3 regions of the Chromobacterium sphagni genome follow, and region 3 is predicted to be linked to each of the others. Evidence: predicted binding sites of a transcription regulator. Region 3 holds the regulator's gene; each other region holds the start of a gene.
The links. The regulator FNR, encoded in region 3, switches genes on or off when oxygen is low (the NO sensors DNR and NnrR bind a similar motif). The targets are predictions, from matches to a motif close to TTGATNNNNATCAA.
Positions count from the first base shown of each region.

Region 1: the regulator FNR is predicted to act here: its motif matches at 6,845-6,858, upstream of BI347_RS12820 (formate/nitrite transporter family protein).
Region 2: the regulator FNR is predicted to act here: its motif matches at 2,989-3,002, upstream of BI347_RS08625 (universal stress protein).

Region 1 is NZ_MKCS01000001.1:2,710,872-2,721,025, forward strand. It holds gene BI347_RS12795 (NUDIX hydrolase) at 1-294, opposite strand, end outside; gene BI347_RS12800 (DegT/DnrJ/EryC1/StrS family aminotransferase) at 291-1,406, opposite strand; gene BI347_RS12805 (Gfo/Idh/MocA family protein) at 1,447-2,499, opposite strand; gene BI347_RS12810 (L-serine ammonia-lyase) at 3,101-4,510, opposite strand; gene BI347_RS12815 (HAAAP family serine/threonine permease) at 4,579-5,877, opposite strand; gene BI347_RS12820 (formate/nitrite transporter family protein) at 6,984-7,766, shown strand; gene pflB (formate C-acetyltransferase) at 8,034-10,154, shown strand, end outside.
Region 2 is NZ_MKCS01000001.1:1,823,167-1,833,320, forward strand. It holds gene BI347_RS08615 (glycine betaine uptake BCCT transporter) at 1-1,262, opposite strand, end outside; gene BI347_RS08620 (TlyA family RNA methyltransferase) at 1,667-2,413, shown strand; gene BI347_RS08625 (universal stress protein) at 2,420-2,896, opposite strand; gene BI347_RS08630 (glutamine synthetase family protein) at 3,332-4,681, opposite strand; gene BI347_RS08635 (methyl-accepting chemotaxis protein) at 4,801-6,411, opposite strand; gene BI347_RS08640 (DUF2252 domain-containing protein) at 6,561-7,961, opposite strand; gene BI347_RS08645 (hypothetical protein) at 8,207-8,572, opposite strand; gene BI347_RS08650 (WbuC family cupin fold metalloprotein) at 8,667-9,143, opposite strand; gene BI347_RS08655 (aspartyl protease family protein) at 9,500-10,154, shown strand, end outside.
Region 3 is NZ_MKCS01000001.1:1,136,109-1,146,262, forward strand. It holds gene BI347_RS05430 (methyl-accepting chemotaxis protein) at 1-1,530, opposite strand, end outside; gene hemN (oxygen-independent coproporphyrinogen III oxidase) at 1,737-3,143, opposite strand; gene fnr (fumarate/nitrate reduction transcriptional regulator Fnr) at 3,250-3,996, shown strand; gene BI347_RS05445 (DUF1853 family protein) at 4,047-4,958, opposite strand; gene BI347_RS05450 (RNA methyltransferase) at 4,948-5,712, opposite strand; gene BI347_RS05455 (inositol monophosphatase family protein) at 5,860-6,651, shown strand; gene BI347_RS05460 (multicopper oxidase family protein) at 6,787-8,265, shown strand; gene BI347_RS05465 (metal-sensitive transcriptional regulator) at 8,325-8,651, shown strand; gene BI347_RS23465 (hypothetical protein) at 8,662-9,102, shown strand; gene BI347_RS05475 (hypothetical protein) at 9,099-9,401, shown strand; gene rpsF (30S ribosomal protein S6) at 9,558-9,935, shown strand; gene priB (primosomal replication protein N) at 9,954-10,154, shown strand, end outside.

The DNA of each region.
Region 1 (10,154 bases), 1.6 Mb from region 3:
GTATTCGCACAGCACCTGGTAGGGCCGGTGCAGCACGCTGACATCGGCCTCGGTATCGGCGAGCGCGAGGTCTCGCTCGCCCAGGAGCGCCGCCTGGATGCCGGTTTCCTCGCGCACTTCGCGCAGCGCGGTTTCGTCCGGCGTTTCGTGACGCTCGACGTGGCCGCCCGGATAGAGCCAGACCCCCAGCTTGCGGTGATGGATCAACAACACTTCGCGGTGCGGATTCAGCACGAAGGCCGAGGCCGTGAAGTGTTTGTCCAGGCTGGCGCGGCTGGAATCGATGCTGATCATGGCGCCTCGTAAAGGTTGATACAACTGGCCATGTAATCCAGGTCCTGCTCGCTGATCGCGGGATGAACCGGGATGGTGGTCATGCCGGCGAGCAGCGCTTCCGCATGGGGGCAGTCGAGCCGGTATTGCTTGAGCGCCGGAAATTGGTAAAGCGCCTTGCAGCCGTAGCGCTTGATGTCGGACGGAATGCCGCGCTCGTCCAGATAGTCGATGAAGGCGCGGTTGTCGGCGAAGCCCAGTGCCAGATTCAGGAAATAGTAGTTGGGGTTGCCGCCGGCTATGATCTGTTTCTCGTGTACCTTGGGATGGCGCAGCCCCTGCAGTAAGCGGCGCGCGTTGGAGCGGCGACGGTCAATCTGTTCTGTCAGCGTGGCCAGCCGGCTGTGTCCCAACGCAGCCGGCAGAGCGGCCAGCTTGTAGTTGAGGCCAAAATCGACGCCGTTGAGGTTGCCGAAACGGCTGTAGTCGCGGCAGCGTTTAGCCAGTTCCGGGTCGTCGGTCAGGATGAAGCCGCCTTCGCCGGTTGCTAGCGGCTTGCGCTCATGCGTGCTGAAGCAGGACAGGTGTCCGTAATGGGACAGCGGCTTGCCGTGCAGGGTGGTGCCGTGCGAATGGGCCAGGTCTAGGATCAGGCGCACACCGGCCTGCTCCGCCTGTTGCTTGAGCTGGTCGACCTCCGTCGGATAGCCCCACATCGGAATGTCTATGATGGCGCGGGCACGGGCGCCGATGCGCTCGCGCACCGATGCCGGGTCCGCGCCGAAGCCGTGGCGGCGGGTGTCTACGAATACCGGATTGGCGCCGGCGGCGATGATGGGGTAGACGGTGCACAAGGGACTGCTGGGCGTCAGCAGCACGTCGTCTCCCGGCCGCACGCCGGCGGCATATAAGGCGACGCTCAAGGCGGCGCCGCCGGAAGACACAGCGACGGCATCCCGGGAGTCGAACCAGGCTGCCAGCGCCTGTTCGTAAGCCGCCACGGTGTCGCTGGTGCCGGACAAGGCGCCGCGCAGCGCCTGTTCCAGCGCGCCCAGATCATCCGGGTAGCTGGGGCGGTATTTGTCGGAAATGACGCGGCTGGCTGCCGGCGCTGTGAGGGTGGTATCGGTCATGGTTGCGGGCTCCTGGCGGGCTTGGCGGTGTGCGGGTTGGTCACAGCGACAGCGATTCGATTCCGGTGCGGATCTTGCTCTGGATATTCTGTTTGCCTTGGGCCGCGGCATCGTTGGCGCAGATTTCCTCGATGACGTGGTATGTCGGCAGCAGGCTGGCGAAGTCCGCTTCGTAGCGTTGCGGTTTGCGCATGGCCTCGAAGAACTGGTGCAATTCGCCGTGATAGCCGCTGCGTTCATAGCCTGAGTCCAGCGGTCCGGGCTGCCAGGCGCCGCGCCAGCGTTTGGCCGCGCCGGTGGGACGGGTGGCGTGTTCCGGTTCGTGCAGGGTGATGTTCCACAGATTGTCCAGTTCCACCAGCGTGGAACTGCTGCTGACAAGCTTCATGTCGAATTCGAAGTAGGGAAAAGTGGTGCCGGCCAGCAGGCTGGCGGTGGCGCCGGAGGAGAAGGCCATTTCCACCTTGACGATCAGCGCGTCGTCGTGGCGCTGCACGCTGGATTGCACTTTTTGCAGTTCGCCCTTGCCGAAGGTAACCGCCAGGTCGATGGTATGGATGGCCTGGGCTAGAAGAAAAGAGCGCAGCGTGGAGTCCAGTCCCCACAGCGGCGCGCGCGGCTTGTTGGCGTAGTGGTTGAGCTGGATGTGCAGGATGTCGCCGAATTCTTCCGCTTTGGTCATTTCGCGCAGTTGGCTGACCGGGCGGGCAAACTTGAAGTTCATGCCCACCCCGGCGACCACCTTGCTGTGGCGCGCCGCGTCTATCAATGTTTCCAGCTCCTCCAGCGTCGCGCACGGCGGCTTTTCCACGAAGACATGCACGCCCTTGCGCATGGCGAGCAAGCCCATTTCGTAATGCAGCTGCGGCGGACCGGCCATGATCACCGCATCCAGCTGCATCGTGTCCAGCATGGCCGGGACATTGTCGAACACCGGTGTGTCCGAGAGATAGCGGCGGATCTGCAAGGCGCGATCCAGATTGCTGTCGCAGGCTGCGGTGATTCGCAAGTCCTGCATCTGCAGCAGTGAGGGGAGCAGGTTTTCCTGCATTTGCGCGCCGATGCCGACGAGGCCAACTTTGATCAAGCTCATCGTGTTTCTCCATATGCTGTGCCGCGTCGAGTGGCATCGCCGCAAGGCGAATGGCGACAATGGTTTGACGGCAGTTCTTACTCAAAATTTGTCAATACTTGTTACCAATTGACAACGGATTGCAAAGGGAAAGCTATACCTTGGCGATGATCAATTCAATTTGAATGTATTTTAAATAATTTGTTGACAATGGTCTTTTGCGTGAAGCGCAACACCAGAAGCAGGGCCTGAAAGGCGGTATGGCCTTGGAGAAAGAGGCTGGAGGCATGCGATTTGTCGGCTTTGAGTATGTTCTCATGCGTATAAATGACATCGGAACACTGACAAATCAGACAGGTATGAACGTGTACGGCGAGGTAGGAAACCGAGAAACGAGGCAGTGATTACAGTGGCAATGCCCGGAAAGTACGGCTTTGCCGGGTGAGGCCATTTTAGATACAGCAGAAAATGGCGGCGGAGATCGTTGATCGGCACTGCCCCATAGTACTGTTTTCACCATGGTAAGTTTGTGGTTATGCAATCGACGTTCGCATGGTCTGCAGTATGAAAAAACGCCGCCGGACTTGGCCGGACGGCGTTGCTGCGGCGAGACGGTTTGGCGTCAGGCGACTTGTTGAGCGTCGTTCACCCAGCGTATCGCCTGGCTGGGCACTTCCTTGTCTTTGGATACGATCTGCAGGGCCAGGCCGCCGCAGGAGGTTTCGCGATACTTGGCGTCCATGTCCTTGCCGGTTTCGTACATGGCGGCGATCACCTTGTCCAGCGATACCTTGGGCGAGCTGGCGCGGTGCAGCGCCATGCGGGCGGCGTTGATCGCCTTCACCGCGGCGATGGCGTTGCGCTCGATGCAGGGGATCTGCACCTGGCCGCCCACCGGGTCGCAGGTCAGGCCCAGGTTGTGCTCCATGGCGATTTCGGCCGCCATGCACACTTGCGACGGGCTGCCGCCCATCAGCTCGGCCAGGCCGGCTGCGGCCATCGAACAGGCCACGCCTATCTCGCCCTGGCAGCCCACTTCGGCGCCGGAGATGGAGGCGTTGAGCTTGAACAGGCAGCCGACGGCGCCGGAGGACAGGAAGAAGCGCAGGCAGCTGTCGTCGTCCAGCGGCTGGATGAAATGGTTGTAGTAGGCCAGCACCGCCGGCACCACACCGCAGGCGCCGTTGGTTGGCGCGGTGACCACCCGGCCGCCGGCGGCGTTTTCTTCCGACATCGCCATCGCGTACATATTGACCCAGTCCATCACCGACAGCGGGTCGTTGGCCACCTGCAAGGAACTGGTCAGCATGCGGTGCAGCGCCGGCGCGCGGCGCGGGATGCGCATCGGGCCGGGCAGGTTGCCCTCGGTGCGCATGCCGCGCTCCATGCTGCTCTTCATCACCTCCCAGACGCGGGCGAAGTGGGCCTGAGTGTCCTTGGCGTCGTGGAAGGCCTTTTCGTTTTCCATCACCAGCGCGGCGATGGACAGGCCGGTTTCCTCGCACATGTCCATCAGCTGCTGGGCGGTGACAAAGTGGTAAGGCACTGGCACGTCGCTGCAGCTGGATTGATTGAAGTGCTCCTCGTCGACGATGAAGCCGCCGCCGATCGAGTAATAGGTTTTGGTCAGCACGCAGTCGTCGCCGACGAAAGCGTGGATCTGCATGCCGTTTTCGTGCAGCGGCAGGTTGGCGGTATGGAAGTCCATGCCGAAGGCGACGCGCTGCTGGGTGCGGCCCAGCGTCAGCTGGGCGGTTTTTTCCACGTCGCCGATGACGGCGGCGCTGTGCTCCGGATCCACGGTGTCCGGCAGGTTGCCGGCCAGGCCCAGGATGATGGCGTGGTCGGTGCAGTGGCCCTTGCCGGTGAGGGCGAGCGAGCCGTAGCAGTCCACGTGCACGCGGCCAACCTGGTTGAACTTGCCGGTTTCCTTGAGCGCGCCGAGAAACTGGTGGCCGGCCTTCATCGGGCCGACGGTGTGGGAGCTGGAGGGGCCTACGCCGATTTTGTAGATATCACTCATGCTGAACATGATGCTACCTCTTTGATGCTGAAGGGGGGAGGGGAGGCCCGGCCTGGGGCGGCCGGGCGGGCTGACGATCAGGCGATCAGATCGTAGAAGATGGCGGAGATGGCGATCAGGCCGATCAGCACCACAAAGAGGTTGCTGGGCGCGCCGGCGTATTTCTTCATCGCCGGAATTTTCTTGATGGCGTACATCGGCATCAGGAACAGCAGCATGGCAATCACCGGGCCGCCCAGGGTTTCAATCATGCCCAGGATGGACGGGTTGATGGTGGCGATGATCCAGCAGGTGACGATCATGAACACGGCGGTGCAGCGATCCAGCTTGGCGGAGGCGATGGTCTTGCCGCGCTGGCGCAGCTGCTTGATCACCAGGCCGTTGAAGCCTTCCTTGGCGCCCAGGTAGTGTCCCAGGAAGGACTTGCTGATGGCCACCATGGCGATGATGGGCGCAACCCATTCGATCACCGGGTTCTGGAAGTGGTTGGCCAGGTAGGACAGGATGGAGATGTTCTGCGCCTTGGCGGCGGCGAGATCGGCCGGGCTCAGGCTGAACACGCAGCTGAACACGAAGAACATCACGGTCACCACCATCATGGTGTGGGCACGGATCAGCACGCGGCTGGATTCCTGCTCGGCTTCCGCGCCGTGCAGCTTGCGCTGGTCCACCGAAAAGGACGAGATGATGGGCGAGTGGTTGAACGAGAACACCATCACCGGGATGGCCAGCCACAGCGTCTTGTAGAAGGCGCCGCTGGACAGGGCGTCGGACAAGCTGCCGGCGTGCTGGATGGCGGAGCTGTTCCACTGCGGGATCAGGTATAGCGCCAGCAGCATCAGCACGACCACGAACGGGTAAACCAGGATGCTCATCGCCTTGACGATCACCGCTCCGCCCAGGCGGACGATGGACATCAGGCCCAGGATCAATGCCAGAGAGAACACCGCGCGGGTCGCGAGGCCGTTGCCGACTTCGATGTGCAGCTGGTTGTTGAGGAAGGACAGCACCGTGTTGGTGATGGCCACGCTGTACATCAGCAGGATAGGGTAGATGGCGAAGAAATACAGCAGCGTGATCAGCTTGCCGGCGGTAAGGCCGAAGTGCTCTTCCACCACCTCGGTGATGTCCGCGCCTTCCTTGCTGCCGGACAGCACGAAGCGGGTGAGGCCGCGGTGGGCGAAGAAGGTCAGCGGCAGGGCCAGGATGGCCATCAGCATCAGCGGCCACAGGCCGCCGATGCCGGCGTTGATCGGGAGAAAGAGGACGCCGGCGCCGATGGCGGTGCCGTACAGGCCGAGCATCCAGACGGTGTCATGCTTGGTCCAGCCGGAGGAGCCGGATCGCGGTGCGGTTGAAGCAATGGCTTGAGACATGATGTGGTGCCTTCTTAAGACAAGTTTTTGCAATTACCGGGTTCGATTTCCCGCCGCCGTTTGTGGCTGCTGGTCATCGAGGAGAAGCTTGGTGCTTGCCGGGGTTCGAGTGAGCGGATCGAACCTTGTCCGGCTGACTTGCTGCTCATCGTAAGTGCTTTGTAATTAACAAGGTACACATTTAAGAACATCAGTTGATTCTAATCAAGTTAAATTTGTATCTAAACGAACAAGCGAACATGGATCTGGGTGGATTTTTTGCGCATTGTTATTATTGGTATGGAATATATTGGCAACTTTGTGCCTTTAATGAATTTATATTGGTTTAATTTTATATTTAATGGCATGAAATTTTTAATTTATGGCTGCTCGTGAAAATTTACAGACGGTGAGAATGGTCTTCGGTGGTCGTTCCATATTGGAGTTTTTGCTTTAACGTGGAGTTTGCCGGAAGCGAGGGGGAAGGCCGGAGAGCGGCTGGTTTGCCGTGGGGGGTGGAGGCGTCTGCGCGCGATTTGTCAATGCATGGGGCATCTCTGTAAACGGACTGCATCTGATTGAAACGTAAAGACTATGCTTCTTGGCCGGATGCTGTGGTCTATCCGGCGCACGGGTGGCGTGGAGCGGGTGTGGCGGCGGTCTTGCGGTTGTTGGAATTTGTTCGAAGTTGGATTGATAGCGAGCATACTTGAAGCATATTTGTTCGTATATGAAAATAAATCCTTTCAAATGAACATTATATTTTTCGAATTGGAATCTTCAGCAAATTGACGAAAGCGGCGCGGCCGAAACGATCATGGCTGATGCCGCCAGAGCCTGGCCGACTTGCCGGCGCGACGCAGGCCGACGTCCGGGTACGGGGGCTGTCAGGCGTTTGTGCCGGGAGACATGCGGTCATGGCCGGCCATTGACTCGGATGTCAGGCAGTTGCGAGCGGTTTTATACCGATTGGGAAGACGGGCTTGTGTTGATTGTTATCAAACACAAATTTACGAAAACGAACATAAAATTTTCCTAATTTGCAAGGCATGCGAATGGTTGCCCGTTGTCGGGGAATCGCTTGCGCATCCTGGCCCACGCTTTCCTATATAAAGAGATGAAACGAAATGAGCCATTCTTCCACTCTCGCCTACGTGGTCGACGAGGCCGCCTGCAAGCAGCAGGTGCTGCGCAGCGAGCCGGGTCGCTACCTGCTCAGCGCCGCCATGGCCGGCGCGCTGATCGCCGCGGTGCTGATGGTCAGCCTCAAGCTGGGCCAGGTGTTCCTCGCCGCCGGCGCGCCCGGCTACTACATCGCCACCGCCGGCTTCTTCGGCGTGGCGCTGGTCAGCATCATTGTCTGCAAGGTGGAGCTGTTCACCAGCAATGTGATGTATTTCACCGTGGGCGCCCTCAGCGGCCGCTGCCGGGTGTGCAATCTGCTGCGCAGCTGGGCGATGGTCTACCTGGGTAATCTGCTGGGCGTGCTGGCCTTCGTCGCGGTGCTGGCCGGCGCCGGCGGCATGGGCGCGCTGCCGCAGGACCATCTGCTGTTCAATGTGGTGCAGCACAAGGTGCACGCCGAAGCGCTGGAAATCTTCTGGAAGGGCGTATTGTGCAACTGGGTGATTTGCCTGGCGGTGTGGGTGCCGATGCGGATGAGCAGCGAGGCGGCGCGCCTGCTGATCATCATGCTGCTGGTGTTTGTGTTCTTCTTTTCCGGTTTCGAGCACAGCATCGCCAACATGGCCTTTTTCGCGCTGGCCAAGCTGCAGGGCATGGAGGGGCTGGAGTGGGCCGATATCCTGCACAATATGATTCCGGCCACGCTGGGCAATATCGTCGGCGGCGCCATCGGCGTGGGCCTGGTGGTGTTCCGCCTGGAACGCCACACGCTGCGGGCGGTCTGACCGAAGGTATGGTTAGGCTGGATTTGTAAACCGTGGGAGTTCGTTTTCGAATGTAGTCGGCACGGTGTGTGATTTTTAGGCCGATTTTTATATAAGCGGTTGATAAAAATTCATTATTTTTGCTGCTGAGTTTGCTGCGGCGCAGTATGGAAAGTCGGGTGGAAGCCGGCGCGGCTTGATGAAGATCAAACGGGATTTTCGATTCCGAATGTAACATGGTTTCAATATCCAACACATTACTGGACTTAGCCAAGAAGGAGGCACCATATGGACGCCCTGACTCACGACGCTGCACAAGCCAACCCCTGGCGTGATTTCGCCGCCGGCGACTGGCAGAGCAAGGTAGACGTTCGCAACTTCATCCAGCTGAACTACAAGCCGTACGAAGGCGACGACAGCTTCCTGGCCGACGCCACTCCGCGCACCAGGAAGTTGTGGGATACGCTGGGCGTGCTGCTGAAGGAGGAGCGCGCCAAGGGCGTGCTGGATGTGTCCGCCGACCGCGCCTCCTCCATCACCGCGCACGACGCCGGCTACATCGACCAGGCCAATGAAGTGATCGTCGGCCTGCAGACCGACGCGCCGCTCAAGCGCGCCATCATGCCCAACGGCGGCCTGCGCATGGTGGAGAACGGCCTGGAAGCCTTCGGCTTCAAGATCGACCCGGTGATCAAGGAGGTCTGGGAAAAATATCGCAAGAGCCACAACCAGGGCGTGTTCGATGTCTATACCCCGGAAATCATGGCCTGCCGCAAGTCCGGCGTGATCACCGGCTTGCCGGACGCCTACGGCCGCGGCCGCATCATCGGCGACTACCGCCGCGTGGCGCTGTACGGCACCGACTTTCTGCGTAAGGAGCGCCAGCAGCTGTTCGCCGAACTGAACGACGTGGCTTTCACCGACGAAGTGATGCGCCAGCGCGAAGAGCTGTCGGAACAGTTCCGCGCCCTGAACGAACTGCGCCAGATGGCCGCCAAGTACGGCTACGACATCAGCCGCCCGGCGGCCAATGCCCGCGAAGCCATCCAGTGGGTTTACTTCGCTTACCTGGCCGCTGTTAAGGAACAGAACGGCGCCGCGATGTCCTTCGGCCGCGTGTCCACCTTCCTCGACGTGTACATCGAGCGCGATATCGCCGCCGGCGCGCTGACCGAAGAGCAAGCGCAGGAAATGATCGACGATCTGGTGATCAAGCTGCGTATCGTCCGCTTCCTACGCACTCCGGAATATGATCAACTGTTCTCCGGCGACCCGACCTGGGTGACCGAAGCCATCGGCGGCATGGGCGAAGACGGCCGTACCCTGGTCACCAAGAACAGCTTCCGCTTCCTCAACACCCTGTATAACCTGGGCCCGGCGCCGGAACCGAACCTGACCGTGCTGTGGTCGGTGAAATTCCCGCAAGGCTTCAAGAACTTCTGCGCCAAGGTGTCCATCGACACCAGCGCCATCCAGTACGAAAACGACGATCTGATGCTGCCGTACTGGGGCGACGATTACGGCATCGCCTGCTGCGTGTCGGCGATGAAGATCGGCAAGCAGATGCAGTTCTTCGGCGCCCGCGCCAACCTGGCCAAGGCGATGCTGTACGCGATCAACGGCGGCCGCGACGAGAAGAGCGGCGCGGTGGTGGCCCGCGGCTTCGAGCCTATTACCGGCGACGTGCTGACCTATGAAGAGCTGATGCCCAAGTTCGAGAAAATGATGGACTGGCTGGCCGCCACTTACGTCAAGGCGCTGAACTGCATCCACTACATGCACGACAAGTACGCCTATGAGCGCATCGAAATGGCGCTGCACGACCGCGACATCATCCGCACCATGGCTTGCGGCATCGCCGGCCTGTCGGTGGCCGCCGACTCGCTGTCCGCCGTCAAGTTCGCCAAGGTGCACATCATCCGCAACGAAGACGGCCTGGCGGTGGATTACAAGATCGAAGGCGAATACCCGGCGTTCGGCAACAACGACGACCGCGTCGACGACATTGCGGTATGGCTGACCCAGTCCTTCATGAACAAGATCAAGGCCCAGCCGTACTTCTACCGCGACTCCAAGCCGACCCAATCGGTGCTGACCATCACCTCCAACGTGGTGTACGGCAAGAAAACCGGCAACACTCCGGACGGCCGTCGCGCCGGCGAACCGTTCTCCCCGGGCGCCAATCCGATGAACGGCCGCGACGTGAAGGGCTTTGTCGCCGCCGGCGCCTCGGTGGCCAAGCTGCCTTACGATTCGGCGCTGGACGGCATCAGCTGGACCGCCTCCGCCACGCCGGACGCATTGGGCCATACCGCAGAAGAGCGCATCGCCAACCTGGCCAACTGCCTGGACGGTTTCGCCTCGGCCAATCCGACCTCGTTCTCGACCGCCGAGTGCACGCCGTTCGAT
Region 2 (10,154 bases), 690 kb from region 3:
AACATGCCCAGCACGAAGGTGGCGGAGTCGGCCGAGGTGACGAAGAAGATGATCACCAGCGTCATCGCCAGCAAGGACAGCAGGCGGCCGCCGGGCAAGTGGTCGAACATCACGTAGAGCGCGGTGGAAACGTCGCTCTTCACCGCGCCGACCAGATCGGCGCCGGCGAACAGCTGCAGGTCCAGCGCGGTGCCGCCGAAGGCGGAGAACCAGACGAAGCTGGCCAGCGCAGGCACCAGGAGCACGCCGACGATGAACTCGCGTATGGTGCGGCCGCGCGAGACGCGGGCGATGAACATGCCGACAAACGGCGCCCAGGTCACCCACCAGGCCCAGTAGAACAGCGTCCAGTTGGCCATCCAGGTGCCCTGGCTGAACGGCGACATGCGCAGGCTGGTGCTGGTGAGGTTGCCCAGGTAGTCGCCCAGCGTGGTGGTGAAGGTGTCGAAGATGAAGCCGGTGGGTCCCAGCACCACCACCGCCAGGAACAGCAGGATGGCCAGCAGGATGTTGAGGTTGGACAGCCACTTGATGCCGCGCGACAGGCCGGTCAGCGAGGACAGCAGGAACAGCAGGGTGGCGATCGCCACGATGGACACCGTCAGCAGCGTGGACGGCGCGATGCCGAACAGCATCTTCAACCCGCTCTCGATCTGCAGCGTGCCGAAGCCCAGCGTGGTGGCGACGCCGAACACGGTGGCCAGCACCGCCAGCACGTCGATGGCGGTGCCGATCGGGCCATCGACCTTGTCGCCCAAGAGTGGGCGGAAGGCGGCGCTGATCAGGCCGGGCTGGCCGCGGTTGAACTTGAAGTAGGCCAGCACCAGCGCGGTGAGGCTGTACACCGCCCACGGATGCAGGCCCCAGTGGAAGAAGGCGTGGCGCATCGCGGCGCGCGCGGCGTCGGCCGATTGCGGGGCGACGCCGCTGCTTGCCGGCGTGGCGAAGTGGGAGATCGGCTCGGCCACGCCCCAGAACACCAGGCCTATGCCCATGCCGGCGGAAAACAGCATGGAAAACCAGCTCAGCCGCGAGAATTCCGGCTCCTCATCCTCCTTGCCCAGGCGGATGTGGCCGAAGCGGCCAAAGGCCAGATACAGCGCGAACACCAGGAAGCCGAACACCGACAGCAGATAGAACCAGCCGAAGCGGGAAATGGTGAAGCTCAGCCACTGGCCGGTGGCCGAGGCCATCTGGTCGGGCGCCAGCACGCCCCACAGGGCGAATAATACGGTGAATAACAGCGATAGTCGTAAAACCATCAGGGCTCCTCAGGATGGCGGCGACGCCGAAGCCTCGCGCGAGGCGCGTCGTCGCATAGGGATGGGAAGATTGACGACTCGAGTCGAGCGCCGCTGGCGGGGCCGGTAAAAGCCGTGGCGTCCCGCGCTGCCCGGCAGTTGCGGGCGGATGGCAGACGGACTCAGCCTGTTTGCATGGTCGGTCGTCGAGAAGGCGCGGCGACCGCCGGATTTTAGGCTGTATCCGATTGAATAATTGAATAAAATCAATCAATTGTTTTTTAGATTAACATTATTAGCATTTTCTTGTAAACCTTTGCGGCGCAATTGGCCGGATCGCGGCGGCGCGGCGCGGGCGCTTGACAGCGCCCGGCGGCTTCTCCACCCTGTCGCGTTTCATTGCCAAACCGCCGCGGGGAGCGCGCATGATACGAATCGATATTCTGCTGGTGGAACAAGGGCTTGCCGCGTCGCGCACCGCCGCGCAGAACCTGATCGCCGCCGGCCGCGTCAGCCATCAGGGCGTGGTGGTTGTCAAGCCCAGCCAGAAGTTTCCGCCGCACGCGGAATTCGCGGTGGTGGCCGATGCGGCGGACCGCTATGTGTCGCGCGGCGGCCTGAAGATGCTGGGCGCGCTGAAAGCCGCCGGCCTGAGCGTCGATGGCTGGAGCGCGCTGGATGTCGGCCAGTCCACCGGCGGCTTCAGCGATTGCCTGCTGCAATCCGGCGCGCGCCGGGTGGTGGGGGTGGATGTCGGCCACGACCAGTTGCACCAGCGCTTGCGCGACGACGCGCGGGTGCGCTATTTCGAGGGCGTCAACGCCCGCGCGCTGGACCACGCCGCGCTGCTGGCGGCCAATGATGGCGACGGCTTCGACCTGATGGTGTGCGACGTGTCCTTCATCTCGCTGAGCCTGGTGCTGCCATCGGCGCTGCCGTTGCTCAAGCCGGGCGCACGGTTGCTCTGCCTGGTCAAGCCGCAGTTCGAAGTGGGGCGGGAGGGATTGTCCAAGGGCGGCATCGTCCGCGACGCCAGCCTCTATCCGCTGGTGCAGGACAAGATCAACCGGGTGCTGGCCGAGCAGAACATGCGGGTGCTGGCCTGGTTCGACAGCCCGATCAAGGGCGGCGACGGCAACCACGAGTTCTTCGTGCATGCCGTACGTCGCTGAGCGGGATCACTCCACGCTGATGTCTTCATCTTCCTGGCTGCGCACGATCAGCAACGGGCAGTGGCTGCGGCGCAGCACGTCCTGGGCGAAGCTGCCCATGAACAGGTGGGCAAGGCCGCTGCGGCCGTGGGTGCCCAGCACGATCAGATCGGCCTGCTGCGCGCGGGCATAGCCTATCAGCAGGTCAGCCAAGTCGTGGCCGCCTTCCCAGCTTTTCTCCAGATGGCTGAGCACATTGACGAGGCCGGCGTTGCGCGCCAGTTGCTGCGCGCGCGCCAGCGCCTCCTGGCCCTGTTGCAGCGCCAGGTCGTAGCCGGGGTCGCCGGCGTAGACGCCCAGGCTGTCCACGACCAGATCGCGCAGGCTGGCGATGTGCACCAGCGTCAGCCGGGCGTCGCTGAACTTGGCCAGACGGATGGCCTCGTGCAAGGCTTTGTCGGAGTTGTTGCTGCCGTCTATCGCGGCGATGATGTGGCGGTACATCTGCAGCTCCTTCGAGAAACACCAACTTGGTGGGATGCCTTCAGCATAACCCGGCTTGACTGGCGGCGTCTCGCCGGGAGTGAGCAGGAGTGTTGATCCAGAGCAATCAAGCGAGTGTTGCCCTGCAGTTGGAGACGCATGCAATTGGATTGCCGTGTCGGCAGCCACCATATCCTCTTTGGCCTGTGCCGGCAAAACAGCCTTGGGGCAGGGGCTTTAAGCCGCAGTTTTTTTGATCGGCGGCTTCCTGACGCAAGGCTGTTTTGTCGGGGTTTCTCGGGCCGCAGGGGGCGCCCGGGGTGGTCAGGGGGCTGGCGAGACAGTCCCCTGACCCGTTCGGCGGGCGGAACCGCCGTGGAAATCATCGTCCGCGCAGCGGACTCCATCGCCTTTGCATTGGCGGCTCCAGACGGTTGCCAAACGCCATGCCTGCGATCAGGCCAGCAAGCCCAGATACTGCCGCTCCCAGGTGGTGACCTGGCGGTGGTAGTCGTTCAGCTCCACCTCCTTCACCGCCAGATAGGCGCGGCAGAAGTCGGCGCCGAACAGCGTCTCGCCTATCTGTCCCGCCGCCATCGAGGCGCAGGCGGCGTCCAGCGTGGACGGCAGGCTGGCGGCTTGCTGCTTGAACACATTGCCGTGCGCCGCTTCGTCCGGCGTCAGTCGCTGCTCGATGCCGGCCAGGCCGGCCCCCAGGCTGGCGGCCAGCGCCAGGTAGGGGTTGGCGTCGCAGCCGGGCAGGCGGTTTTCCACCCGCCGCGCCTCCGGGCCGGACACCGGCACCCTGAGGCCGACCGAACGGTTGTCCAGGCCCCAGCTGAGGTTGACCGGCGCCGCCATGCCCTTGACGAAGCGGCGGTAGGAGTTGGGATTGGGGCAGAACAGCGGCATCAGCTCGGGCAGGTAGCGCTGCAGGCCGGCGATGAAGCCGAAGAAGGCCGGGCTGGCTTCGCCGCCTTCCTGGCTGAACACATTGCGGCCATGGCGGTCCACCAGGCTCTGGTGGATGTGCATCGAGCTGCCGGGCTGGCCGGGCAGCGGCTTGGCCATGCATACCGCGCTCAGGCCGTGGCGGTGGGCGATTTCCTTCAGCGCGGTCTTGAACAGGAAGGTGTGGTCGGCCAGTTGCAGCGCGTCGCCGTGCTTGAGGTTGATCTCGAACTGGCTGGGACCCATCTCGTGCACGCAGGTGTCGGTGGCGATGCCCAACAGCTCGCACGCCTGGTACAGCTCGTCGAAAAAGGCCTCCAGTTCGCCCAGCGCGGAAAAGCCGAAAGCGTCGAAGCCGGTTTCGCGCCGGCCGCAGGGCAGCGCCGGCGGCTGGAATGGCTGAGCCGGGTCGCCGTGGGCGGCGAACAGGTAGAACTCCAGTTCCGGCGCCACGATGGGGGTCCAGCCGTGGGCGGCGTAGCGCGCCAGCAGCTGTTTCAGGATGGAGCGCGGCGCCAGCGGCGACAGGCCGCCGTCGTGGTCGACGCAGTCGCAGATCACCAGCGCCCGCGGCGTCTTGGCCCAAGGAACCAGACGCAGGGTGTCATAATCCGGGACGAGCGTGACGTCCGGATCGTGTTCGCCATAGAAGCTGTAATCGGGGAATTCGCCGATACAGCTTTGCAGCGGCACCGCGCGGGCGATGCGCAGCTGCTGGCCCTTGATGAAGGCCGAAGCGGGCAGGGTCTTGCCGCGGGCGAAGCCGTGGACATCGGCGAAGGCGAGTTCCACATCCCTCGCCTTGCTGTGTTGCAGCCATTCGATGCGGCCTGCCGGCATGCGGGCATCAGACATACTTTTCTCCACTGAGCGTGCTGGGTTCCTGTCCGTCCTCAGTATTTTTCTTGCTGTCATGGAGCTTTTGCCCGCATCCATTATGCCAGTCGCAACGGCGACGGCAAGTGCCGCGACGCCTACAGCCGGAAGCGGCCCACCGTCCGGTGCAGATTGGCGGCCTGCTGGTCGATGTCGCGCACCGCCTCCACCGCGTTGCTGACCGAGTTCTGCGTCTCCTCCACCACGCCGGCCACCTGTTCCACATTGCCGGCGATATTGGTGCCGGCCTGGCTTTGCTCGCCCATCGCCACCACCACGTTGTGGACGTTTTCCAGCGCGCTGCTGGCCTGGCGGCTGATGGACTCCAGCGTCTGCGCCGCCTGTTGCACCTGTTCCACGCCGGCCTGCACCGCCGGGCGGATCTGATCCATGTGGCTGGACACGCTGCCGGTTTCGCTGATCACCGCCTGCACGATGTTGCTGATTTCGTCGGTGGCGCTGGCGGTGCGTTCGGCCAGCTTGCGCACCTCGTCGGCCACCACCGCGAAGCCGCGGCCCATTTCGCCGGCGCGCGCGGCCTCGATGGCGGCGTTCAGCGCCAAGAGATTGGTCTGGTTGGCGATGTCGCGTATGGTTTCGGCGATGCTGCTGATGCTGCGGCTGCGCTCGGCCAGCTGCCCCACCATGTCGCTGGCGCTGTGGATCTGGTCGGCGATCTGGCGGATGCCGTCGGCGGCGTTGCCCGCCAGCGTCTTGCCTTCGCCGGCCAGTTGCGCGGTGTCGCGCGCGCCGTTCTCGGTGTCGCGGGTGCTGGCGCTGACGTGGTCTATGCTGACCGACAGTTGTTCGATGGCGGCGGCGGCCGAGGTGGTGGACGAGCTGGCGATGCCGGACACCTCATGCACCTTGTCCATGTCGCTGGACAACTGGCGGCAGGATTGGTTGATGCTCTGGGTGGCCTGGCCTATCTCCTCTATCATCCGCCTGAGCTTGCCCTGCATGTCCTGCATGGCGCCGAGCAGGCTGCCGGAGCCGCCTTTCACCTCTATGGCCAGGCTGAGGTCGCCGTCAGCGATGGCCTTGACCACTTCGGCGGCGTAGCTGGGCTCGCCGCCCAGCGATTTCAGTATCGAGCGCGACATCCAGCCCACCAGCGCGCCCAGCACCACGATGCATAGCACCGCCACCAGCAGCAGCGTGCGCGCCTCGCTCCAGAACAGCTGGTCGATGTCGTCGATGAAGATGCCGGTACCTATGGTCCAGCCCCAGGGGTCGAAGCGGAACACGCCGTTGAGCTTGGGGAATTCTTCCGCGCCGCTGCCGGCGCGCTTGGTCTGGATGGTCAGCACGCCGTAGTGGTCCTGCTGCATCGCCTCCTCGTAGGCCTGCACCGTGGTGCGGCCATCGGGCAGCTTGCTGCCCATGTCCACTTTGCCCACCCGGTCCTTGCTGGGGTGGAACAGCACCAGGTTGTCGCGGTTGCGGCCGAAGAAATAGATGTCTCCCACTTTCAGCGCGGAGAGCGCGGCGATGGCTTGGCGCTGCGCCTCCTGGCGCGGCATGCCCTTGGCCTCCTGTTGCTGGAAGTGGCTGAGGCTGTTCTCCGCCATTTTCAGCAGATGGACGATTTGCTCGCGTTTTTCCTGGTGCAGGGTGGCGCGGGTGGAGAACAGCGCCACGGTGGCGATGCCTAGCAGCGCCAGCAGGCTGGCGGCGATGATGATGATCAGGCGGGTATTCAGCTGCATTTTCAATACTCTGATGGGGTAGGAACAAGCCGCCTGGCAGGCGGCGATGCCCGCTATGACTGCAGCGGCGGGCATCGACTGGATTATGCGTTTCTGTGGTTACAGTCTAGTTCAGAGTAAGAAAATCAAAATTGGAAGTTTCCCTTATGTCAACGTGTTGCCGGCGCGCACGGCAAACGGCCGCTCTGGATGGCGGCGTCGAACAGCCGGTAGTCCGCCTCCACCTGGTCGGCATAGGCCTGGGCGTAGTCGGCCAGCGCCTGGTCGAACTTGTCGCTTTCGCCCAGATAGCCGGCGATTTCGGCGGCGCAGCCGCCCGATTTTGCATGGGCGCGCGCCAGCGTCCAGGCGCAGGCCTGGCCGTAGCTGGCCAGCTCGCCGGCGCTGGCGAAGGTTTCCAGCGCCGGCGCGCCCTTCATGTCGCGCAGCTGGCGCATGTAGAAGTGGCGGTCGTCGGCGCAGTGGGTCCAGCCCAGGAACAGGTCGCTGGTCGCCTGCATCAGGCGTTGGCCGAACACCACCCGCTTGCCCTGGTTGCCGTGCACGCACTCTTGGGTGAAGGCTTCCAGCACCGATGGCCTCGCCTCTTTCAATTGCAGGAACAGCGGCTGGTCGTAGTCGTCCTGCAGCAGCAGCACCAGGCAGCGGGTGCCGACGCTGCCCACCCCCACCACCTTGAAGGCCACGTCCACCAGGCGGAAGCGCTGCAGCAGTTCGCGGCGGTCTTCCTTCAAGGTGGCGATGTAACGGTTCAGCATGCCCTGCACCTTGGCCAGGCTGTCGTCGCCCAGCCAGTCGTCGCAGGCCGCTAGCGGGCCGCCGGCCTGGTCCAGGTGGAAGATCACCGGCGGGTTGTCGCGCAGGCGCAGGCCGCCGTCCTCGTTTTCCGTCATCTTGGGCAGCAGCCGTTCCTGGGTCTGGCTGCGCGCCTTGTCGGCCACTTTCTGCAATTGCTGGCGCGTCGCCTCGTCCGGCGCGTGCGACAGCAGCTCCTCGAAGCCCACCCGGCAATACCACAGTTCCAGCTGGCTCATCTGCGAGAAGGCGTGCAGGCGGCGGCGGTAGGTTTCGGCGAGCCGCAGCACGGTGGCGCGCGCCTCGCCGGCATTGAAGCCGCGGCTGCGCGAGGCCAGCACCAGGCTGACAGCCAGTCGTTTGACGTCCCATTCCCACGGACCGGGATGGGTTTCGTCGAAATCGTTGATGTCGAACACCAATTGCCGCTCCGGCGAGGCGAAGAAGCCGAAGTTCATCAAATGGGCGTCACCGCAGATCTGCAAGCGAAGGCCGCTATCGGGACCGGCGGCCAGATCGGCGGCCTGGATCATCGCCATGCCGCGGAAGAAGGCGAACGGCGAGGCGCGCATGCGGGCGTAGCGCAGCGGTGCCAGCGCCGGCACCCTGCCCTGGGAGGTGGACTCCACCAGCGCCACCACGTCGCGGTCGGCCGCCAGGGGGCAATCGGCCTGGCTGGCGCGGGGACAGCTCTGGCGGCGGGCCTTGCCGTCGGCGTAGTGCTGGTCGTACTTCGGATGGGAGGCTGCTGGCATCGGATGCATCCATGGTTGGGTGGTAAGCCGACAGTGTAAACCGCGGCGGCGTTCCGCGCCGTCTGAGCGCTGTCAAGTTTGTCCACAGCTTGTTCCGGAACTATCCACACTGTGCACAGGTGCTTGTGGATGGTTTTTTTATCCACAGATCGGTCACGAAATGTCACGATTTAAGAGTGGTTTTACACAGAGTTATCCAGTTTTATCCAGACTATCCACAGGGGGGAAGGGTTTTTCCGACTTGTTCACAGCTTCTTGCCGCTGCAGCTGTGGATCAGCCGCTTCCAGGCCGGGCTCAGCGGCAGGCCGTTCAGCTGGATTTGCAACCGGCTGCCATCAGCCTGCGGCAGAATCTCGACCCGGGTGCCGGAGGCGTCGCTGGCCGGATTGCGCATCGCCAGGCTGTGGCTGCCATCGCTGGCGTCGCGCCGTTCGATGAAGTCGTTGGGGATGTGCAATTTTTGCAGGCCCTGCTGCAGGCAATCGGTCAGTTGGGCGGGCGGGCGGGATGAGTCGAGCGCGGGGCCGGTGGTGGCCGCGCGCAGCGGCGTGGTGCAGGCGAGCAAGGGCAGGGACAGGACAAGGGATAGCAACAGGCGGAACTTCGGCATCGGTGTGGCGCTTCTGGCTGAGTGGCGATGCCTTGTTGGTGGCCGGCGGGCGGCCGGGGTTCCGGCTGCCCGCGCGGCAAGATGTTAAGCGATATTACGCGAAGCGTTCGCCCGGCTGCGCGCGGCGCAGGAAGGCCAGCATCCCGGCCACCCGGGCGTCGCCTTCGGCCGGCGACCATTCCGCCAGGTCGGTGGCCGGGATCGGTTGATAAGGGCCGCGCTTCACTTCGAACACCACGCTGCCCGGTTCAAGCGACACCACCGAGTGCCAGGTGTTCGCCGGCGCCTCGAACACGCGCACGCCGCCTTCGCCCAGGCGGTAGCGGGCGACCACGGTTTCGCCCGCGGCATCAAACTCGATCCAGTCCAGCGCGCCGGATAGAACGATCAGCAGTTCCGGGCTGCCCGGATGGCGGTGCGGACGGACATAAGTGTCCGGCTCCATGGCGATGGCCAGGCGCTGGATAACGTCGTCCAGCTCGCTATGGATATTGTGGTGGGCGCGCAGGCGCGGGGCACAGGCGGCCTGGGCGGACAGCGCGGCGAGGTCTTGGTTGTTCAGGGTTTTCATTTTGACAAGGCGGGCGTGAAAGCAAAGCGCGATTATGGCGCGAAACGCCTTGAACGTCTTGTTTCCGAATGCTTATCGATAATCGAGAATATTTTGCGATGACTTGAAATCGATGACCTTGGCATCAATATCTGCTTCCTACCATTTGCTTGCTAATTATCAGGACGCGGCTGATGGCGCTTGTCCGACCGGCCGCCCGAGGCCGGCATCGGAGAAGGCGTCGGACCTGTGCTGATCCCGCGATGGCCGCTGCGGATTTTCGCCGCGATTCACACCAACCGGCCTACCTTCAATGGCTAGCCAAGCCAAGCGGCTGTTGGCCTGGGGCCGGCCAATAAAAAAGAAGAGGAACATTGATGAAAGCAAAGACATCGTTGCTGGTTGCGCTGGCATTGGCGACGCTCGCCAGCACTGCGTCGGCGCAGCCTGCTCCGGCTGCCGCGGATCAGCCGCAGATCCAGGCAGCCGTGCCCGTGATGCCGCAGGCCAATGGTTTCGTCGCGGTAACCGCCCGGCTCAACGGTATCGAAGGACGTTTCTTGCTCGACACCGGAGCGCGCATCACATGCGTCAGCCGTACCCAGGCGGCTCGCTTTGGCCTGGAAAAGGATGGGGAGGTCAGCAAAAGCAATGGATCGGCAGGCGCAACCTCGGTGAAACAAGTCGCCGGCAATCGCCTGGAATGGGGCGGGCAGCCGGCGGCAAGCAAGCTGAAAGTCTATCTGACCGATTTTTCCGCGATCAACCATGGCCTGGCGGAGGATGGCGTGGCGGCTGTGGATGGCGTGATTGGCATGGACGTGCTCCGGACGCAGCATGCGGTGCTCGATTATTCCAGGCGACAGTTGCGATCAGGCAATGCAGCCATGCCATCCGCTGAGTATGAGGTGTTGCCGCTCAATCCGATCGGGGAGGCGCAGTTGACGGTGGAAGGGACGATCAACGGGGTGAGCGGCCGCTTCGTCCTCGACTCTGCCGCGGGGGGCACCTTGTCCACCGACGATGCGCATG
Region 3 (10,154 bases):
GTCGCGGATCACGTCGACGATGCTGACGATAGACTCCGACTGCCGGCTCAGATCGCTGATGGTTTCCGATACCGAGGATACGTCGCGCACGATGCCGTCCATGCTGGTGGTGGTGGCGCTGATCACCTTGTCGCCGGCGGTGGATTGCACCACCGCGGTGCGCGACAGTTGATTGGCGTGTTCGGACTGCTCGGCGCTCACCGTCAGGCTGGCGCTCAGTTGCTCGATGGCGGCGGCCATGCTGAAGGCGGCCTCGTTCTGCAGGGTGCTGCTGGTGGTGATGCTGCGCGCGCTTTGCGCCATCTGGGCCGCCGCGTTGTTCACCTCGTTGGAGGTATCCAGCAGTTGGGCGACGGTTTCGCGCAACTGGTCGCGCATCTGGCGTATCGATGCCAGCAGGCTCTGACTATCCTGCCTGCGCAGCTGGATTTGAGTGTCCAGCCGGCCGGCGGCCAGTTGTTCCACCACTTGCTGCACGTAGAACGGCTCTCCGCCCAGTTGCAGGGTGATGGACAGATAGAGTTGCTGGAACAGGAAGATGGCCAGCAGCATGGCGGCGATGCCTATGCCGATGTAGGTGTTGCGCTGCCAAGCGGTGCGGTCTATCCGCGCTTGCAGCAGCTGATCCAGTTGCTTGAGTTCCAGCGCGATGTAGTCGGCGATGGCGGGGGCGTTTTCCGCGGTGTGGCCGGCCACTTTCAGGCCGCCGGCGCCGCTTTTGCCGGCGACGGCGTCGAACAGCGCGGCGCTCTGGCTTTTCAGGATGGCGGCAAGCTTGTCGGCCTGGGCGCTGAGGCCGGTTTTCAGGCTGGCGTTGTAGGCGATGGCCTTGCCGACGTCGCTGCCCAAGCCGTCGCCGGCCTCCGCGATCAGCGGGCGCAATTCCACCAGGCGGTCGCGCTGCGCCGGCGTCAGCGCCTGGTTGGCTTCGGCCAGCGCGGCGATGGCGTTGGCTTCGCCCAGATGGATGAGCACGCTGGTCAGCTTGGTGGTGGCGGCGTCCATCAGATAGTAGGTGTCGATGTCCGGGTCCAGCGTCAGGTTGGAGTTGTCGCTGATCACGCCGATCAGATTGTTCAGCTGGTCGTTGAGCGCGCCGTAGCCGGCGATCAGTTGCGCCGGCGTGGCCGATCCCAGCGCCTGCAGCTTGTCCCAGCTCGCCGCGGCGCCCTTCCAGGCATCGCCGCTGGCCAGGTCGGCGCCCAGTTGTTCATTGACGGTTTTCAGCGCCTGCCACCGCGCCTGCAACTGCGATGCGCCGGCGGCCAGCGCGTTCTTGGCCTGTCCGTCGCCGAGCGCCGCGTGCACCGCCAAGTCCTGCTGCTGCTGGACCGCGGCCAGAAGGCCGGCCAGCGGCTGCATGTAAACCACGCCCACTCTTTCCTTGGTGGTGGAGTCGATATTGTCCTGGTTGCTGTGATACAGGCCGTACACCAGATAGAGCAGGGCCGCGGCGAAAACCAGGCCTATCAGGGCGAAGCGCTGGGGATAGCTCAGGCGTTGCATCAGCCTGACGATGGGGGTGGACATGCAACGGCTCCTTCGAATCAACCATGACTACAACGTTCTGGTTCCAGACATGCGAACGGGGGTTTCTCGCTGTTCACTGTATAAGTGAATTTGCTTAGCGCAAAGCGGAATTCTTGCAGTTTGCGTTAAGCCGTCTTGTGCGAGTGGAGTGTATGCGGTGGAGCGGGGCAAGACGCCGCCGCCGGCAATTCGGGCGGCGGCAATGGTCAGATGGTTTGCGAATAGCGGGCGTGGGTCTTGCGCTCGCGCAGGTGGCGGTCGAAGACCATGGCGATGTTGCGGATCAGGAAGCGCCCTTTGGGCTCCACCATCAGGAAGTCGCCGTCGAAGGACAACAGGCCCTGTTGCTGGAAATCGCGGATCTGTGGCATTTCCGCCGCAAAATACTGGGCGAAATCGATGCCGTGGATCTCTTCGATCGCTTCGACAGACAACGAAAAGCGGCACATCAGCCCCTGGATGATGGTGCGGCGCAGCACGTCGTCGTTGTCCAGCGTCAGTCCGCGCACCACCGGCAGCCGCCTCTGGTCCAGCGCGGCGTAATAACCCTCCAGTGTCTTGTCGTTCTGGCTGTAACAGGAGCCGACCTTGCCGATGGACGATACGCCGAAGCCCAGCATGTCGCAGTCGGCATGGGTGGAGTAACCCTGGAAGTTGCGTTGCAGCCGGCCCTGGCGCAGCGCCACCGCCAGTTCGTCGTCCGGTTTGGCGAAGTGGTCCATGCCGATGAAGACGTAGCCGGCGTCGCTCAGCATCTGCACCGCGTTCTGCAGGATGTCCAGCTTGGCGCCAGCGCTGGGCAGATCGGCCTCATGGATGCGCCGCTGCGGCATGAACACCGTCGGCAGGTGGGCGTAGTTGTACAGCGCAAGCCGGTCCGGATCGAGGGCGATGGCCTTTTCCAGCGTGCGCAGCATGGAGCCGCGGCTTTGCAGCGGCAGGCCGTAGATCAGGTCCAGGCTGACCGATTTCATACCGGCCTCGCGCCCGGCCTCGATCACCTCCCGGGTTTCCTGCTCGCTTTGCACGCGGTTGACCGCCAGCTGCACGGCCGGGTCGAAATCCTGCACGCCGACGCTGATCCGGTTGAAGCCATATTCTGCCAAACTGAACATGGTTTCTCGTTTTACCTTGCGCGGATCGATCTCGATGGAATATTCTCCGTCGCTCAGAAACTCGAAGTGCTCGCCTAGCATGGCCATCAGCCGTTTCAGCTGCGGGTCGGACAGGAAGGTGGGCGTGCCGCCGCCAAAGTGCAGCTGTATCACTTTTTCCCGACAGCCCAGTTGTTCCGCCACCAAGCGGATCTCCTTCTCCAGGTAGTCTAGGTACTGGTCGGCCTTGCCCTTGTTTTTGGTGATGATCTTGTTACAGGCGCAGTAATAACAAACTGTGTTGCAAAATGGTATATGAGCGTACAATGATAAAGGTTTGCGGTTGGCGCCAATCCGGCGCTGCTGCAGCCTGTGCTGGTAGTCATGTGCTGAGAAGCCCGGCGTAAAGCGATCCGCAGTCGGGTATGACGTGTATCTTGGACCCGATCCATCCAGGCGTTCGATCAGTGCTCTGTCGAACTCGAAATGGGCGGGGGAAAACGGATGGGTGGTTTTCATGTCGTATTCGGATGGTAAAACTTCTGGTGGACTGGTAAATTTGCGCAAAACCTGCGAATTCCGCATTGACGAGGGTCAAGCTTCACCAGCTTGCAGCAAACACAGCATGTCTGAACAAAACCATACAGCTCTACACACACTGAAAATATCCTGCTCCAGCTGCAGCCTGCGCGAGCTGTGCCTGCCGGTCGGACTCAACCGCGAGGAGATGAGCCAGCTGGATACGGTGATCCGCCAGAGCCGCCGCCTGAAGCGCGGCGAATACTTGTTCCGCAGCGGCGAGGGCTTCAAGTCGCTGTACGCGGTGCGCACCGGTTTCTTCAAGACCTGCGTCGCCAGCCAGGACGGCCGTGAGCAGGTGACCGGCTTTTTGATGTCGGGCGAGTTGATGGGGCTGGACGGCATCTCCACCAACAACCACAGCTGCGACGCCATCGCGCTGGAGGACAGCGAGGTGTGCGAGCTGCCGTTCGGCCGCATGGAGTCGCTGAGCCGCGACATCCCCAGCCTGCAGCACCATTTCTACCGGCTGATGAGCCGCGAGATCGTGCGCGACCAGAACGTGATGCTGCTGCTGGGCAATATGAAGGCGGAAGAGCGCATCGCCGCCTTCCTGCTGAATCTGTCGCAGCGGCTGTCGACCCGCGGCTTCGCCGCCAACGATTTCATCCTGCGCATGAGCCGCGAGGAAATCGGCAGCTTCCTGGGGCTGAAGCTGGAAACGGTCAGCCGCACGCTGTCCAAGTTCCAGCAGCAGGGCTGGATCACCGTCGACCACAAGCATATCCAGCTGGTGAAGGTGGAGGATCTGAAAAACCTGATCGCCGGCTGCATTCACGCCAGCGGCCACTGAGCCGGGCGTATCACCGCAATGAAAAGGCAGGCCATCAGGCCTGCCTTTTTTCATGGCTGCGGCAGATTGCTTTGCAGCTCCGCCAGCCGCGCGGGGTCGGGCCAGCCGTCGGGGGTGACGAAGCCGCGCGCCACTTCCTGCCACAAGCCGCCGGCGGCGGGCTGCAGCTCCGCCACCAGCTGCGGCGCCTGGCTGGCCTGCAGCCGCGCACGAAGGGCCGCCTGCTGCTGGATGTCGCCTTCGTCCAGCAGCGCCGGCGCCAGCCAGGACAGGCGCGGCAGCCAGGCCCAGCGCGAGCCTGGCTGCGCTTGCGGCCAATCCTGTTCCAGCGGCGCGTACCAGCCGCGCAATTGCCCGCGGGCCAGCAGGGGTGGTAGCGGCCGGCCGGCGGCGTAAAAGAACCAGCCGGTCAGGCGCGCGCCTATCCGGCAGTCGGCGAAACCATCGGGCAATAGCGCTGCGGCGGCTGGATGGCGGCTCAGTTGCAGCTGTGTGGCGAGTTTGGTCGCCTTCAGCCGCCAGGCATCGCGCAGGCTGGGGCCGATCAGCGAAGCGGGATCGTCGTCCAGCTGCAGATAGAATTTGCTGGTGGTTTCCAGATGCCAGGGCTCGCCGTCCAGCCACAGCAGGAAGTCGAACTCGCCCAGCGTGCGGCGCGTGCTGTTGATGACGTTGAGGTTTTCAGCGGCAATCCGTATGTGTGGCGACCATCTGAACCAGAAAGAAAATAGTCTTTCTGCATATTTTCCCAGCTTGTTGCCGCGGGCGAAGGCCAGCCAGGCCAGCAAGGGCGCCGGCTGCTGGTCCAGTTGGCGCAGCAGCGCGCCGCCGTCCGGACCCAGCAGCCGTTCCGGCGGCAGATCGGCGCCGCACAGCCAGGGGGAGGGGGAGGTCAGCAAAAAGGCGAGATCGCGCACCGCCGGGTGCGCGTAGGGCAGGAAGAAATCCGGCTCAGTCTTCATCCCGTTTCAGGCTGCCGTCGGCAGCGCGCTGCACCTGCTTGAAGAAGCCGCGCAGGATGTCGATTTCGTCGCGCAGCAGCCCCGAGCGGTTGAACAGGGTGCGCATGCGGCGCATCAGCCGCTCGCTGTTGCGGCGGCGGAAATAGCCGATCTCCTCCATCGCCTGCTCCAGGTGGCCGCACAGGCCCTCCACTTCGCCCTGGGTGGCGGCTTCACCGTCGGCGCGCAGGTATTCCACGCCGACGCCGGTATGGCTGAACAGCTCGTAGGTCATCACCTGAACCGCCATCGCCAGGTTCAGCGAGAAGTAGTCCGGATTGCCAGGGATGGTGACCAGGCGGTTGCACTGCTCCACTTCCTCTATCGATAGGCCGAAGGTTTCGTTGCCGAACACCAGCGCCACCAGCTCGCCGTCGCGCGCGCGCGCCACCAGTTCCGGCGTGGTTTCGCGCGGGGTGGACAGCGGGGTGGTCAGCTCGCGGCGGCGGCTGGTCAGCGCGCAGGCCACGGTGACGTCGGACAGCGCCTCAGACAGCGAGGACACCACGGTGGCGCGCTCCAGCACATCCACCGCGCCGGAGGCCAGCGCGTTGGCTTCGTCGCTGGGAAACACCTTGGGTTCCACCAGATAGAGGCGGGTCAGCCCCATGGTTTTCATCGCGCGCGCGGCCGAGCCGATGTTGCCCGGATGGCTGGGCCTGGCCAGCACGATGCGGATGTTTTTCAGAAAATCAGGTACTTGGGGTTTATTCATTGGCGGTTTCACATTAAAATAGCGGGCATATATCAAAAGCCCGCGCCCAGGCGTCGGGTTTTTTTGTTCCTTAACCCAGATTGTTACCAGCAGGCGTCGCGTGATCGAACGCCGCGCCTGCCTATTGTTCAAGTGTAGAGGCCGTCAATGCATCCGATGCTCAATGTCGCGGTAAAAGCCGCTCGCCGTGCTGGCAGTGTTATCCAGCGCGCGTCGCTCAACCTCGATACCATTCGCGTAGAGAAGAAGAAACACAACGACTTCGTTACCGAGGTGGACCGCGCAGCCGAAGAGGCTATCATCCACACCATCCTCGAGGCCTACCCGAAACACGCGATTCTAGCAGAAGAGTCGGGCGCCAAAGGCGTCGGTTCCTCCGAATACGAGTGGATCATCGACCCCATCGACGGCACCACCAACTTCCTGCACGGCCACCAGCAGTACGCGATCTCCATCGCGCTGGCGCACAGGGGCCAGGTGCAGCAGGCGGTAGTCTACGATCCAAGCCGCAACGATCTGTTCACCGCCTCGCGCGGCGTGGGTTCCTTCCTCAACGACCGCCGCATCCGCGTTTCCAAGCGCTTCATGATGAACGAGTGCGTGATCTCCACCGGCTTCCCGGTGTCCGACCAGAGCTATCTCGATCAATACATGGGCATGCTGAAGGACGTGATCGCCAAGACCGCCGGCGTGCGCCGCGAAGGCGCCGCGGCGCTGGACCTGTGCAATGTGGCCTGCGGCCGCGTTGAGGGCTTCTTCGAACTGAACCTGAAGCCGTGGGACATCGCTGCCGGCAGCCTGATCGTGCAGGAGGCGGGCGGCATCGTCACCGACTTCACCGGCGAGCAAGGCTGGCTGGAATCCGGCGACATCGTCGCCGCCAGCCCGAAAGTGCTGGCCCAGCTGTTGCACATCCTGACCCCGCACGTCGCCAAGTAATCGCAAGCAATCAAGCCTTTCATCAGAAAAACGGCAAGCTCAGGCTTGCCGTTTTTTCATTGGCGCGCGGAACCGTTGCCAGCGGCCGCGCTCTAGGCTTCAATATACCTGTGTGGGGTATCTATGGAGTCTGAGATGCAACGTCGTCAAGTGATGCAATGGGGGGCTGCGCTGGCCCTGACTTCCTGGCTGGGCCGGCCGGCGCTGGCCGCGTCCTCCGATGCCGGACACGGTGGGTCGCAACTGGCCGGCGGCATGCCCGATCCGGCCGGCCTGGGTTTGGGACGCGGTGCATCCCTGCCGGCCTTGAGGCGGCTGCCGCTGGAGCTGAAGAACGGCGCGCTGCAAGGCTGCCTGACCGCCGCGCCGCTGAACCTGCCTTTGCTGCCCGGCAAGGCCGCCACCGCTTTCTGGGCCTACAACGACAGCGTGCCGGGGCCGGCGATCGAGCTGTACGAGGGCGAGTCGCTCAGCCTGCGTTTCGACAACCGCCTGCCGCAAGCGACCACTGTGCATTGGCACGGCCTGCCGATTCCGGCCGACCAGGACGGCAATCCGCACGACGCGGTGCCCGCCGGCCAGGGCCGCGACTACCATTTCACTTTGCCGCCTGATTCCGCCGGCAGCTACTGGTATCACCCGCACCCGCATGGCCACACCGCCGAGCAGGTGTATCGCGGCCTGGCCGGAGTGTTCGTGGTGCGGCGCCGCGATGATCCGCTGGCCCATCTGCCCGAGCAGTGGCTGCTGCTGTCTGACCTGAAGCTGGACGATGGCGGGCAGATCGCCGGTAGCAGCGACGCCGACCTTATGGACGGCAGGGAGGGGCAGTTCGTGCTGGTCAATGGCGCTTGGCGGCCGAAATTGACCCTGGGTATGGGCGAGCGCCAGCGCTGGCGCGTCTGGAACGCCACCAGCGCTCGGGTGCTGCGGTTGGCGCTGCCGGCGCATGAGGTGCATCTTGTCGGAACCGATGGCGGTTTGATCGCCAGCCCGCGCCCGCTGGACAGCCTGTTGCTGCCGCCGGGCGCGCGCGCCGAACTGGTGGTGACCGGACGCTTCGCGGTCGGCAAGCCGGCCGGCCTGCTGGCCTTGCCTTATGCGCGCGGCAAGATGATGGGGCTGGAGCAGGAGAGCGCCTTGCCGCTGTTGGCGCTGGAGCGCGGGGCGGATGCCGTCGCCGCGCCCTTGCCAGCCAGGCTGCGCCGCATCGAGGCGCTGGGGTTGCCGCAGGTGAAGCGCCGGGTGGTGTTCAGCGAGGACATGGCCAATCCGGCGGCGATGTTCCTGATCAACGGCAAGATTTTCGATATGGACCGGGTGGACTTCGTCGGCAAGGCCGGGCAGGTGGAGGAATGGGAAGTGGACAACCAGGCCGATATGGACCACCCCTTCCACCTGCACGGCACCCAGTTCCAGGTGGTGGCGCGCCACGACGGTAGGGGCTGGCGGGACGAGCCCTATCTCGCCTGGCGCGACGTGGTCAATGTGCCGCCGGAACAGAAGGTGAGGCTGCGTTTCCGCCAGGAGATGGCGGGGGCGCGCATGTTCCACTGCCACATCCTGGAACACGAGGACGCCGGCATGATGGGCGTGTTGGATGTCAGAGCCTAGTCCGGGCACGCTGCCGCCGGATGCGCGATAATGCCGATATTGATAATCCAGGACAAGCCATGACCGATACCCGCCACCCACACGATGATTGCTGTCACGAGCCGCCGGCCGGCGAGCGCACGGTGGTGCAGCCGGGCAAGGCGGCGCTGCTCAAACGGCTGGCGCGCATAGAGGGCCAGGTGCGCGGCATCAGCGGCATGATAGATTCCGACCGCTATTGCGTCGACGTGCTGACCCAGGTGGCGGCGGTGAAGTCGGCGATGGACGCGGTGGCGCTGCAATTGCTGGAAAATCATATGAAGGGCTGCGTGGCGCGCGCGTTGCAGCAGGGCGACGCCACCGGCATGGTGACCGAGCTGATAGACGTGGTGAAGAAGGTGCGCTAAAGAGTAGGCTATGCCGGCTTGGCAGCGTGTCGAATATCGTCAATTGAATGCGCGGCAGCAGGAAAACTACAATTTTCAGAAGTTGGCGGCTGTGCTAGCTGATTATGGCTTCAACTGCCTGCGCCTGACGGATGACTGGCAAGGAGCCGACTTCATCGCCTGCCATGTCGATGGCCGCACTGTCCTCAAAGTGCAACTGAAGGGGCGTATGGCTTTCGATCGCAAGTATTGTGGCAAGAGCATCCATATTGCTTTCCGAGACCAAGAGCGGTTCTATCTTTATCCACACGATCAGCTGTCGGTTGAGTTGCAGGATGCGGGCATATTGCAGGCACCGATTCTTGGGAGAGAAAAGGGCGATATCACTTCCCTTTTTTGTCCAAGGATATTCGCAGTAGGCTGGAAAAGTTTCGCATCTGACCATGCATTAGGTTCAGGAGAAAGCGAATGACCACGCGATTCGTTGTATTGATCTTGTTGCTAGTGGCCGGCGTCGCACACGCCGAACCGATCCCGTTTGAAACCTTCATCAAGCTGCACAATGGCATGCTGGAGGCGGAGCTGGTGTCCACCGCCGGCAGGCCCGACTATGGCAGCGACAGCAATCAGGGCGGCGTGGCCAGCGGCATCGCCACCGTTTCCACCACTCGCCAGCTGTCCTGGCTGGCGAACGGCAATATTCCCTACACCACCATCGTCACGCTGCGTGACGGCGTGGTGGTGAACATCAAGCGCAGCAAGAAGTTGTAAAATCGCCGCGTTTTGCCGGCTCGGCGCGGCGAAGTCGCTGAAAAATCGCGCTTAAAGTTTGCCTGGCCGCGGCAAAGTGCGTAGAATGCTGCGGTTTACTACCTTGCCTTTTGCAATCGCATGGCAAAAGGCTACGAATAGCCAAAAGGAGTTCACATGCGCCATTACGAAATCGTGTTCATCGTGCACCCGGACCAGTCCGAACAGGTCCCGGCCATGATCGAACGCTACAAGGGTATGGTTCTGGCCGCTGAAGGCAAGATCCATCGTCTGGAAGATTGGGGCCGTCGTCAACTGGCTTACCCGATCCAGAAGCTGCACAAGGCTCACTACGTTCTGATGAACGTCGAGTGCCAGCCGGAAGCCCTGGCCGAGATCGAGCACGCCTTCAAGTTCAACGACGCTGTTCTGCGTCACCTCACCATCAAGATGGACCGCGCTATCAGCGATGCATCCCCGATGATGAAGGACGAAAAGGCCAAAAACCTGCTGGATTCCCAGCAGCCGGCAGCCGAGGCCGAAGCTTCTGCCTAATCGGCAGAGGTAGCGGACTTGCAGAACCGTCTGGTACTGACCGTCACGGTTGAGCGCGAGGATGCTTTGAGGTACACGCCCGCCGGCTTGCCGGTAGTGGAAATGTGGCTCAAGCATCAGTCTAGACAGACAGCTGGCGGATTCGAACGCGATGTGGCCTGCGATATACAGGCCGTGTGGATAGGCGACGACGCCCGGAAACATTCCGGGAAACTGGCG